Regions from separate parts of the Brucella sp. GW823-FHT04E01 genome, predicted to be linked through region 3. Evidence: predicted binding sites of a transcription regulator. Region 3 holds the regulator's gene; each other region holds the start of a gene.

Region 1 (3,143 bases), 660 kb from region 3:
GCATTTGAGTGGGAGTGTTTTCCGCCTGTCTCGTTTGCGGGCGGGATGCTTCCTCTGCGGGTGCAGGGCCAAATTCCAGCGCTTCGATCTTCGCGCCGCGCCGGGTGACCTTGTTGGAAGATACAAGAATATCGTCAATATCCTTGTTGGCCTGCACGAAATGGGTCTGCAGCTTGCGCACGCGCTCGTCGAGGCGGCCCACATCTTCCATCAAGCGGATCACTTCGCCCTGAATCACATGCGCCTGCTCACGCATGCGGGCATCCTTCAGGATTGCCTGAATGACCTGAATCGACAGCATCAGCAGCGACGGCGAGACAATGACGACTCGCGCCCGATGCGCACGCTGGATCAGGGCCTCGAAGTGCTCGTGAATATCGGCGAAGATGGACTCCGACGGCACGAACAGAAAAGCCGTATCCTGTGTTTCGCCGGGGATCAGATATTTGTCCGAGACATCCTTGATATGCACTTCCATGTCGCGGCGGAACTGGGCGACTGCTGCCTTGCGCGCCTCCGGCTGTTCCGTTTCGCGCATCGAATTCCAGGCTTCGAGCGGGAATTTTGCGTCGATCACGAGCGAGGGTGCATTGTTCGGCATCCGTACAAGGCAGTCGGGACGGGTGCTGTTGGAAAGCGTTGCCTGAAACTCGTAGGCCCCCTGCGGCAGGCCGTCGGCGATGATCGCTTCCATGCGCGACTGGCCGAAAGCGCCGCGCGTCTGCTTGTTGGCGAGGATCGCCTGCAATTGCACCACCTGTCCGGCGAGCGACTGGATATTGTTCTGCGCCGTGTCGATGACGGCAAGACGTTCCTGCAATTTGGCGAGATTTTCATGCGTCGAGCGGGTCTGTTCGGTCATGGTCTGGCCGATGCGATGCGTCATGCCGTCGAGCCGTTCGCGGATCGACTGGTTGAGTTCCGCCTGCCGTGAGCCGAATACCTCGGCCATGGTCTGCATCCGGCCCTGCATCTCGGCCTGTGCCTTCAGGATTTCCGCCATGCGATATTCTGCATCCCGGGCACGGTCCTCGGCCTGTGCTTCCGCAACCGCGCGAAGTCGGGCAGAGCGCGTCGCCGCGATCAGAAAAATCGCAAGACACAGCACCAGCACGACGATACCCGCCAGCAGGATATTCCCCAGCGTGAAGGATGTGGCACCGAGCTGCAGAATCGGCTCATTCAGGAGATTCTGATTTTCCATGAAGAGAGCTTAGCTGATTCGTATCGTCTTGATGAGATCAAAACGAGAACATTTTGCAAAGTGTAATTGACGATTCTCGCGTGAGCCATTACGTGAAAGCCCATGTCTGTAAAACCGCTTGTCATCCTTCCCGATCCCGTCCTGCGCCAGGTTTCCAAGCCTGTGGAGCGCTTTGACGACCAGCTGCGCAAATTTGCCGGCGACATGTTCGACACCATGTATGATGCGCCGGGCATTGGCCTCGCCGCCATTCAGGTAGGCGAACCGATCCGCATGCTCGTCATCGACCTTGCCAAGGAAGATGAACCGAAAGCGCCGCATGTCTTCATCAATCCCGAGATTGTCGGCGTGACGGATGAAGTCAGCACCTATGAGGAAGGCTGCCTTTCGATACCGGATTATTATGCCGAAGTGGAACGGCCAGCCGCCATCAAGGTCAATTACTTCGATGCAGATGGCAAACAGCATTTGATCGAAGCCGACGGGCTGATGGCTACCTGCCTGCAGCATGAGATCGATCATCTGAACGGCGTGCTCTTCATCGATCATATTTCCAAGCTGAAGCGCGATATGGTCATCAAGAAGTTCAAGAAGCTCGCCAGCCAGCGCGCGCCCGGGAAAGTGCTTTAATGCGTGTCGTTTTCATGGGGACACCGGAATTTTCCGTGCCGATCCTCACCGCCATCATCGGTCACGGTTATGAGGTTGTTGCGGCCTATACGCAGCCGCCGCGTCCGGCTGGCCGTCGCGGGCTGGAGCTGACCAAGTCACCGGTGCATGAAAAGGCCGAACAGTTCGGTATTCCGGTGTTCACGCCGAAGAGCCTCAAGGGCGTGGAAGAGCAGGACGTTTTCGCAAGCCTCGAAGCCGATGTCGCGATTGTCGTGGCCTATGGTCTGCTGCTGCCGCAAGCCATTCTGGATGCACCGCGCCTCGGTTGCTATAACGGCCATGCCTCGCTGCTGCCGCGCTGGCGCGGGGCTGCTCCGATCCAGCGTGCCATCATGGCAGGCGATAGCGAAACCGGCATGATGATCATGAAGATGGATGCCGGGCTCGATACCGGTCCCGTTGCCATGGCCGAAAAGGTTGCGATCACGCCGGACATGACGGCAGGCGAACTGCATGACCGTCTGAGCATGATCGGCGCCGACCTGATGATCCGTGCGCTGGGCGCGCTTGAGCGTGAAAGCCTTGCCTTGCAGCCGCAGGCGGAAGAAGGCGTCACCTATGCCGCCAAGATCGACAAGGCCGAGGCGCGCATCGACTGGTCGAAGCCGGCACAGGACGTGCACAATACCATTCGCGGTCTGTCGCCCTTTCCGGGTGCATGGTGCGAGATGGAAATCAATGGCGCTGTCGAACGTGTGAAGCTTCAGCGCTCGGCGCTGGGTGAGGGGTCCGGGGAACCGGGCACGGTGCTGGACGATCGCCTGACGGTTGCCTGCGGGGAAAGGGCCGTGCGGCTCGTTACGCTGCAGCGTTCCGGCGGCAAGCCATTGCCCGCGCAAGAATTTCTGCGTGGCGCACAGGTTTCGAAGGTTCTGTAAGCGGTGCCGCGCTACAAGCTCACTGTCGAATATGACGGCACGCCCTATGTTGGCTGGCAGCGGCAGGAAAACGGCCATGCGGTGCAGAATGCCATCGAACTGGCATTCAAGAAGTTCTGCGGGGAAGATTTGACGCTGAGTGCGGCTGGCCGCACCGATGCAGGCGTGCATGCAACCGCACAGGTCGTGCATGTCGATCTCACCAAGGATTGGGGTGCAGGCAAGGTGCGCGATGCGGTCAATGCGCACCTCGTCATGGCGGATGAGCGCGTCAGCATCTTGAATGTCGAGAAGACGACGGACACATTCGATGCGCGTTTTTCAGCGCGTGCCCGGCATTATCTCTATCGTATCCATAATCGCCGTGCGCCTCTGGCGATTGATTATCA
Region 2 (3,143 bases), on a different contig from region 3:
TCTAAATTACGTATTTATTGCGTGTTACACGAACACAAATACCACCAAACATGACTGCAATTTCTTTAGACTTCACCTGCCGAGGCTTTTGTTTTGTTCACGACAACAAACAGAGCCAAGTATGTTGCGCTCGATGTCACACGGGTTCGCCCAATTTTTGCGTCACCATTTGTAATTTATAGGAATTAACTTCCAACATGATGCAACAAGGCTCGCCATGTCGAATTCGACGCTGATCTCAATAGTCTATTGATTTTATATATGGAAATATTGGAGGCCTCGCCCGGAATCGAACCGGGGTGCAAGGATTTGCAGTCCTCTGCGTAACCACTCCGCCACGAGGCCTTCCGTAAGGCAGTTGCCAAATCAGTTGGTAGCGCCTTGGCCCGTTCCAATATTGATACAGATCGGTCTCGTCAAGCCGTTAGAGCCAAATGTAGAAGATTTCTACAAAGGTTTCTTCGCGCTTTGTAATTTCAATGCTGGTCGTCTCGATCTGGCGGCATTTGCGGGCGTGCCAGATTGCCCTTGGAGAAGGTATAGCCGGTTTCGACAACACTCAATCCAAATTTGTTTCGCAACTTGTCGATGGCATTTTCGGCGACGGCGCGTTTGGTCGCCTGAGTGTCTACAAGATCGGGCGGATCGGCGCGATCACTTGAAGAAAGCTCGCTAACCCCAATCCCTAGCAATCTAAATCGTGTTCCATCCAGTTCTTTTTCAAGAAGCTGCAATCCGTGGCGGAAGATTCTGTCCGCGAGCTGGGTGGGATCAGAAAGCTGCCGATTGCGCGTACGCGATTTGAAGTCGTGTGTTTTCAGCTTCAAAACGACAGTACGCCCGGCTATTTCACTTGCTTTCAGTCGCCGCGAGACCTTTTCGGCGAGCGCCCGAAGAACAGGAACGAGATCGTTGGCATCCGACAAGTCATTGTTGAAGGTTGTTTCTGCCGAAACACTTTTCATGTCGTGGTCCGGCTCGACCTTCCGGCTGTCCTGTCCTCGTGACAAACGGTAAAGACGCTGCCCCATAGTGCCATACGCCTTCATAAGTGCACCTTCTTCCATCGTCTGGAGTTGGCCAATCGACCTGATTCCGTCACTCTCCAGTTTGGCTGCGAAAGCCTTGCCTACTCCCCAGATCGTGCTGACGGATCGGTCTCGCAGAAACGTCAGGGCTTCTGCTTCACCGATAACGGAAAAACCGCGCGGCTTTTCGATATCTGATGCAACCTTGGCCAGAAACTTGCAATAGGATAGCCCGATCGAGGCAGAAATGCCTATTTCATCCTCTACGCGTTTGGCGAAGTGGGCGAGAACAATAGCAGGTGGCGCTTTATGCAGGCGTTCCGTGCCGCTCAGATCCAGAAAAGCCTCATCGATGGAAAGAGGTTCGACGAGGGGCGTCAGGTCACGCATCATTTGCCGCACTTCACGACCAACGCGAACATACTTTTCCATGTTTGGCTTAACGACGACGGCGTCGGGACAGGCTTCCAGTGCCTTGAACATGGGCATGGCAGATCGCACGCCATGAATGCGGGCAAGATAGCAGGCCGTCGATACCACGCCGCGTTTTCCGCCGCCGATGATGAGCGGTTTGTCCCGCAGTTCCGGATTGTCGCGTTTTTCGACCGAGGCGTAAAACGCATCACAATCAACATGCGCCAGAGAGAGCTTATAAAGCTCGCTGTGACGGAGAAGGCGAGGGCTGCCGCATGCATGGCATCGTCTGCCAGTGTGCGATTTTTGCGGCGCAAGGCAGTCGCGGCATACACCTTTTTCCGAACTGTTAGGTGCAATGGTGTCAGCCATGAGGACGAACCGTCTGATGAACATAAAAGGAACATCCTTTTATAGCATCGAAAGGCCGAAGTGCCATGGGGATATATCATCCCGGTTGGTCTTACACTTGACATTGCCGGGAATATCACCAAGTTTAGCAATATGAACAACCGTTTTGCATCCATACTTCATCGGGTTTATCCGATCACGGGATAGCTACCCTCGAGTTCTGCCTAGCGCAGGGGAACTCCGGGGGACGGTACGCCGCTTGTCCAAAAGCGGATTTCAAATAAGCGCTTTCATTAAAATCAATCTGAACGGCTTCGTGCAGAAACAGCACGGAGACTTATTACCTTTCAACAGCAGTGAGCACTCGCCATGAGCGGAAAGAATCGCAAGAAGCCCAATATCGTTGTTAGCGAAATCGACTATGAGCGTCTGATGGGGCTGGCCACAAACGTTTCGGAACGTCTCGAGGAGATCGCCGAGGAGTTGATGGTTGAACTTGACCGCGCGAAAGTCGTTCCTGCGAAGCGTTTGCCGCAGAATGTGATTCACATGGGCTCTACTGTGGAGTTTCGCTCCAATGACGGGCAGGAGCGTCGGGTGACTCTGGTATATCCGGGCGAAGCGGATATCGCGCAGGGCAAAATTTCGATTCTCACGCCTATCGGTACTGCGCTGATCGGCCTTGCACCCGGCCAGTCGATTTCCTGGACTGCACGGGATGGCAAGCAGCACGAGTTGAACGTATTGTCGGTTTCGAACGAAGCCGAGGTTTCTGCGGCAAATCCCGCTGCTGAATAATTACCAAGAAGCCCGGCAATGCCGGGCTTTTAATTGCGGATCGAAGTCTTTGCTAAAGGTGCTGGTTCAGCCCGCCGGGCAGATATGACAAGGCTTTCTCAATTGTTGCCGGATCACGGCCAGCCTCGTCGCAGTAGCGCAGCAGCGTCGGCTCATGTGTCAGAAAAAATTGTAATACACCCGCCAGAAAGCCAGGTTCACGTGCTGCCTGCCGGATCGACGCAGCTTCAATGCCTGTCAGGGCGAGGAAGCGAGGCAGCAGGTCCTTGTCCTGAGCCAACCACGCCAACGCTTCAATGGCGATCGCTTCCGCATCCGCCTGGCTCATCGGCGTTTTCATGTGGTTTCTCCGCTTTTTCTGTTGCTTTGCCGAATGTGTAACGGTCGCTCAGTCGAGGAACAATGGAATTATTTGCCTTTCATCAATGAAATGAGGTTAAACTACCCGCAGTCTAAGAAGTGGGGACTCTCTGGCGGATAAGAAAATCGAGCAAATGCCGGGTTGCTGCAGGGAATAAGACCAAGGAATTTTCGATGCCGAAAAGCGTGATG
Region 3 (3,143 bases):
TGATCCTGCCAAAATCAAACAGGCAATAGCAGACAGCCTGCAAAGCGGCATCGACATTCTGGTGACAATCGGTGGCGCTTCCGTCGGTGACCGGGATTTTGTGCATGGAGCACTGCAGAAACAGGGCGTCAATCTCGACTTCTGGAAGATCGCCATGCGGCCCGGCAAGCCCCTGATGTATGGGCGCATCGAAGCGAACGGCAAGATCGTGCATGTCATCGGCCTACCGGGCAATCCCGTTTCGAGCTTGGTATGCAGCCTCGTTTTTCTCCGTCCGCTCGTCGCCAAGCTTGCCGGAACGAACCTCGATGCCGATATCCGACCTGCAAAGCTGGGCACTGACCTGCCTGCGAATGACCACCGCCGCGATTATATCCGGGCCACAATCGAATCAAACCCTGATGGAACGCTGACCGCAAAGCCGTTTCCGGTCCAAGATTCGTCCATGCTTTCAGCTCTCGTCGGTTCAAAAGCGCTTCTCATCAGGGATGAAAACGCTCCTGCTGCCACTGCTGGCGATGATTGTCGCGTTCTCATGCTGTAGATCGAGCGCAATTCTCGGCCTCACTAAAGCTTGAGAAAACAGACCTAAGTCATCATAAAATATATGTTATTCGAAGCAGCATCTGACATGCCGTGCCCGTGATGGTCTTGCCCTGAAGTATTCCGTTCAATCTCACCCTGAGCGTTAATGGTTTTAAAACCATTGCAGAACAAGACTGGAACATATAGTGTTCGTTCTGGTTTTGTTTTTCTCGATTCTTGGCCGGGAGGGTGTCGCGCATGTTAACCCGTAAACAGCACGAGCTTCTGCTGTTCATTCATGAACGTCTAAAAGAAACGGGCATTCCCCCGTCTTTCGATGAAATGAAGGAAGCGCTCGATCTGGCTTCAAAATCGGGTATCCATCGTCTGATCACCGCCCTTGAGGAGCGTGGATTTATTCGCCGTCTGCCGAACAGGGCGCGTGCGCTTGAGGTGTTACGTCTGCCGGATTCCATCGCTCCGGGCCTCAATGCACAAAAGAAGTTCGCTCCCAGCGTTATCGAAGGCAGCCTGGGCAAAACGCCTCCGCCACCGGCACGCCCCGCCCCCGTGGCTACCAATGACGACACGTCTGGAACTGTGTCCGTACCGGTCATGGGGCGAATTGCTGCGGGTGTACCGATTTCAGCAATCCAGAATCAGACACACTCCCTCAGCCTTCCGCCCGAAATGATCGGTGCGGGCGAGCACTACGCGCTTGAGGTCAGAGGTGATTCAATGATCGACGCCGGCATTTTCGACGGTGATACCGTCATCATTAAACGCGGTGATTCAGCAAACCCCGGCGAAATCGTGGTGGCACTTGTCGATGACGAGGAAGCGACTTTGAAGCGCTTTCGCCGCAAGGGTGCATCCATCGCTTTGGAAGCCGCAAACCCGGCATACGAAACTAGAATATTTGGCCCGGATCGCGTTCGTGTGCAGGGCAAGCTTGTGGGCCTGATCCGCCGCTACTAGATCGTAGTGTAGCCGGTTTTGGAGATAAGCTCCGAGTTCAAACAATGGAGCGGTTCCAGTTAAGAACAGAAACGTGGAACCGCTCTTTATTTAGTTGCAGCGCGTTGGTTCATCGCTAACACCTGATGAACAAACTCCGGCATTTTGAGCGGAGTGGGATTTTGGTTTGTACTCGCGCTCGGACAAGCCACGTGCTGGACGCGAATGGATGCGGTGCAGATGCCAGGGACGACTTGGCGCATCAATTGCATAGGTAATTCGGTCCTCCGGCTGCAATTCAGATGTTTGCTGGCTCATCCCGGGCTTTGCGACGTCGTAGGTGTCGCCCGGTACAGCTCTGAAAGATCGATTTTGATCTGGCCTTTCTCCGAGCCTGATCTCGACGGCTCCCTTTAGTGCCAGTTCCTGCTTGCTGATACTCAGGATAGTGGAACGTTCGCACGCCAGATCTTTGCCGGAAACGGCGAGAATAACCACATCGCCGATATTGCAGGCTATTTCCAGCATCGCGACATCTGCGGTGTAGGCTAGTGTACGACCATTACGCAGACTGATCGTGCAAAGTCCATCTTCGCATTCGAACCCGTCCCCATCAGTTCGCTTTTTGTTTTTGCCGGATGGCGGCGCAATGAACTCTTCCACCAGATAAGCGGTTTTCCAATTGTCGATTGTGAACTGTGACGGTCGGCTTCGATTGACTGCGAACTTCCCGTCCGCGAGCCGAACCCCCACCAGTTTGGCATCTTCCGAGATCACGATGTCAGGAAAGGGCTCCCTGACGAAAGCAGCAAACCCTAGAACGATGAACGGCAGCGCCAACACCTTCAATCTGGTCGACAGAACAACAACCAGAACGAGCGCAATGGTCCAGAGAACGATAGTGAGTGCGGGCATGGCCCCAGGATTACCGTCTGGTGACCACTTTGCAACAAAGGCAGCAATGTGCCTGACTGCGAAAATGCCCCAGCCCATTATCTGCAAAGGCACCCAGTCCAGTTGCAATGGCATCAGCACAAGACCAAAGACGGCAAACGGCATCACGAGAAGAGCTATTACAGGCTCAGCGAGGACATTTCCTACCAAGCCGAACGGCGCTGTATTGTTGAAGTGATAAGCTGCAAAAATCCCGCTCGCCAGTCCGGCAATGAGCGAAGTAGCCGCCGCCGCTGTGATCGGCTTCAGGATTTTTCCAGCGAAGCTATAAGCGGTCTTCCCACGTTTTTCCGTGCCAACCTGCCTGACCGCGTAGCGCTCGCTCCACCAGGCATAACCGGCAATCAACGCAGCCGTAGCCGAAAAAGACATTTGAAAACTCGGTCCCAGTATCTCATGCGGCGAAATTGCAATCATAGCGATGGCCGCAATCGCCAGATTGCGCATACTGATGGCCGCTCGGTCTACCAGCAAAGCTCCGAGCATGACTGCAATCATCACATAGCTTCGTTGTGCAGCGACATCCGCACCTGACATGGCAAGATAGAAGGTACAGCTCAACAGGGAGAGAAAGGCCGCATATTTCTTCACCGGATGCCGCGCACTGAAAGCCGGAAATAGCGCGAAGACGGATCGCAACGTCAGCATGACAACGCCAGCGGCAAGCGCCATATGCAAGCCCGAGATCGACAGAATATGTGCGAGCC
Region 4 (3,143 bases), on a different contig from region 3:
GAAGACGGTTGCTGACGCACTGCAAAGCTTGCCAAGGCCGGAATTTTGGTCTTTGTGTTGCGCAACATTTCAAGGAGGAAAGAATGTCCGACCAGAAAGCCATCGTCATTGCCAGCGCTGCGCGTACCGCAGTGGGCGCTTTCAACGGTGCGTTTGCCAATATCCCCGCACATGAACTGGGTGCGACGGTCATCAAAGGCGCGCTGGAACGCGCCGGTGTGGCGGCGACTGATGTGGACGAGGTTATTCTCGGACAGGTGCTGACGGCAGGTGAAGGGCAGAACCCGGCGCGGCAGGCAGCCATGGACGCCGGTTGCCCAAAGGAGACAACGGCCTTCTCGATCAACCAGCTATGCGGTTCGGGTTTGCGGGCGGTCGCGCTCGGCATGCAGCAGATTCTTTCCGGCGACGCCAAGATCATCGTGGCAGGCGGCCAGGAATCCATGTCCATGGCGCCGCATTGCGCGCATTTGCGTTCGGGCGTGAAGATGGGCGACTTCAAGATGATCGACACCATGCTGAAGGACGGCCTGACCGATGCCTTCAATGGCTACCACATGGGGATCACGGCGGAAAATATCGCCCGCCAGTGGCAGTTGACCCGCGCCGATCAGGATGAGTTCGCACTGGCCTCCCAGCAGAAGGCGGAAGCTGCACAGACTGCCGGCAGGTTCGAGGATGAAATCGTTCCCTTCACCGTGAAAGGTCGCAAGGGGGATGTAGTTGTCTCAGTAGACGAATATATCCGTCCCGGTACGACGATGGAGGCTCTGACCAAGCTGAGACCGGCTTTCGACAAGGAAGGAACGGTTACAGCGGGTAACGCATCCGGGATTAACGATGGCGCTGCGGCTGTCGTTCTGATGGATGCGGATGAGGCTGCCAAACGTGGTGTGAAGCCGCTGGCTCGCATCGTTTCCTGGGCGACGGCTGGCGTTGATCCGTCGATCATGGGAACGGGGCCGATTCCGGCGACGAAGAAGGCATTGGAAAAGGCAGGCTGGAGCGTCGGTGATCTCGATCTGGTCGAAGCCAACGAAGCCTTTGCTGCGCAGTCCTGCGCCGTTGTCCGTGATCTTGGCCTCAACCCGGATATCGTCAATGTCAATGGCGGAGCAATTGCGATCGGACATCCGATAGGTGCCTCCGGCGCGCGCGTTCTGACAACGTTGCTTTACGAAATGCAGCGCCGTGATGCCAAGCGCGGTCTGGCGACACTTTGCATCGGCGGCGGCATGGGCGTTGCCTTGTGCGTCGAGCGCGACTGACCTTCGCCTTTATCAGAACAGAGGCGGGCGGAGAAATAGCTCCGTTCGCCTTTTTGTTTCCGCAATGAGACGTTTGAAATCGGCGGGGTCGGGCATACGGAATTGCCGGAAAAGTTAATGCGAAATCGAAGAAATGCTCATCAAGGTTCGTCTGGTTTCGATTTTCTATGGTGTGTCGGGCACTTTGAACACCAGATGTGGTGAGAACAAATGGAGAAACTTTGCGGATCAGCGATTCGTCGCCGATTCGTTCCGGCTTTGGCCTGAAGGTTAATGAAGATCGTGTTCGCAACCGTTCAGGGATTAACGAACTATCAGTAATCATTAAGATTTTCTGAAGAATCGCCTTGCTACCGGAACAGCCTGTTGACAGGTTTTGCCAAAAGTTAACGGCGGTGTCGTTTCGCGTCAGGAAAACACAGAAAAGCGGAACATCCGATTCATCATATTGTGGGGTTTTGTGTTAGGCTTACTATATGTTGCCGTGAACAAAAGGCGAAGCTATCCGAGTCAGCGATTCGTCGCCGATTCGTTCCAGAGTCGTTCCAATCGTTAATCGACAAGTTATTGACCGGATGCGTATCGGTCGCCGAAAGGCTGGCAACTCGTCCATATTGAAACTTAACAGGAGCGCTTCCGGTGCAGGTCGTATAGTGCTATCGCAAGAACCAGCATCCAGCCCGTGACGGGCGCTTGTACCGGGAACCCGATTATTGGCATGAACCAACTCCCTGCCCATGATTTGCCGCTGACCTTGAGTGGCCGCGATGTGACTGCGGTGCTTGGGCCGACCAATACCGGCAAAACGCATCTGGCCATCGAACGCATGCTGTCGCATGGAAGCGGGATGATCGGCCTGCCGCTGCGCCTTCTGGCGCGCGAGGTCTATAACCGCGTCGTGGAACGGGTTGGTGCGGCCAATGTCGCGCTGGTCACAGGTGAGGAAAAGATCGTGCCGCCCGGCGCGCGCTATTCCGTCTGCACGGTTGAGGCCATGCCGCGCCGCACCGATGTGGCTTTCGTGGCCATCGATGAAGTGCAGCTCGCCGGTGATCTGGAGCGGGGCCATATATTCACCGACCGCATCCTGCATCTGCGCGGACGGCAGGAGACGCTCCTGCTTGGTGCAGGAACCATGCGCGGCATTCTGGAAAAGCTTCTGCGTGGCATCAATGTGGTGACGCGTCCGCGCCTGTCGCATCTGGCCTATGCAGGGTCCAAGAAGATTACCCGCCTGCCGAACCGTTCCGCCATTGTCGCCTTTTCCGCCGACGAGGTTTATGCGATTGCCGAACTGATCCGCCGCCAGCGCGGCGGGGCGGCGGTGGTGATGGGCGCGCTCAGCCCGCGCACACGCAATGCACAGGTAGAGCTTTACCAGTCGGGCGATGTCGATTTTCTGGTGGCGACCGATGCTATCGGGATGGGGCTCAATCTGGATGTCGACCATGTTGCCTTTGCGCAGAATCGCAAATTCGACGGCTATCAGTTCCGCGATCTGACGCCCGCAGAAGTGGGACAGATCGCCGGGCGTGCGGGCCGACACCTGCGTGACGGCACCTTCGGCGTGACGGGGCAGGTGCATCCGTTTGACGAAGAACTGGTCGAGCGGGTGGAAGCGCATAATTTCGATCCGGTGAAGGTCCTGCAGTGGCGAACGGCCCGTTTCGACTTTTCAACACTCGATTCCCTGCGATTTTCTCTGGAAACGCCCGCGCCGATCGAAGGATTGGCCAAGGCTTTGCCAGCCGTCGATCAACAAGCGCTTGAAAATTTGTCGAAAGACGAAGAGATTGTGCGGCTTGCCAAGACACCGGCACGCATTGAGCTTTTGTGGGACGCCTGCGCGCTGCCCGATTATCGCAAGATCGCGCC

The links. Region 3 encodes LexA, which represses DNA repair genes until DNA is damaged. Its sites were predicted from a motif close to TGTTCNNNNTGTGTTCNG; they were not measured.
Region 1: a site for LexA is predicted at 1,238-1,255, ahead of AC1RHM_RS05105 (DNA recombination protein RmuC). Genes of this name have one in related genera too.
Region 2: a site for LexA is predicted at 1,831-1,848, ahead of AC1RHM_RS13105 (DNA polymerase IV). Genes of this name have one in related genera too.
Region 4: a site for LexA is predicted at 1,799-1,816, ahead of AC1RHM_RS20420 (helicase-related protein). Genes of this name have one in related genera too.

Annotation. Positions count from the first base shown of each region.
Region 1 is NZ_JBXAIK010000001.1:1,030,208-1,033,350, reverse strand. It holds gene AC1RHM_RS05105 (DNA recombination protein RmuC) at 1-1,204, opposite strand, end outside; gene def (peptide deformylase) at 1,307-1,834, shown strand; gene fmt (methionyl-tRNA formyltransferase) at 1,834-2,754, shown strand; gene truA (tRNA pseudouridine(38-40) synthase TruA) at 2,758-3,143, shown strand, end outside.
Region 2 is NZ_JBXAIK010000003.1:569,206-572,348, forward strand. It holds tRNA gene AC1RHM_RS13100 (tRNA-Cys) at 272-345, opposite strand; gene AC1RHM_RS13105 (DNA polymerase IV) at 477-1,814, opposite strand; gene rnk (nucleoside diphosphate kinase regulator) at 2,163-2,591, shown strand; gene AC1RHM_RS13115 (DUF3572 domain-containing protein) at 2,644-2,931, opposite strand; gene AC1RHM_RS13120 (response regulator) at 3,126-3,143, shown strand, end outside.
Region 3 is NZ_JBXAIK010000001.1:370,281-373,423, forward strand. It holds gene AC1RHM_RS01915 (molybdopterin molybdotransferase MoeA) at 1-544, shown strand, start outside; gene lexA (transcriptional repressor LexA) at 784-1,503, shown strand; gene AC1RHM_RS01925 (ComEC/Rec2 family competence protein) at 1,594-3,143, opposite strand, start outside.
Region 4 is NZ_JBXAIK010000005.1:139,917-143,059, reverse strand. It holds gene AC1RHM_RS20425 (acetyl-CoA C-acetyltransferase) at 84-1,268, shown strand; gene AC1RHM_RS20420 (helicase-related protein) at 1,987-3,143, shown strand, end outside.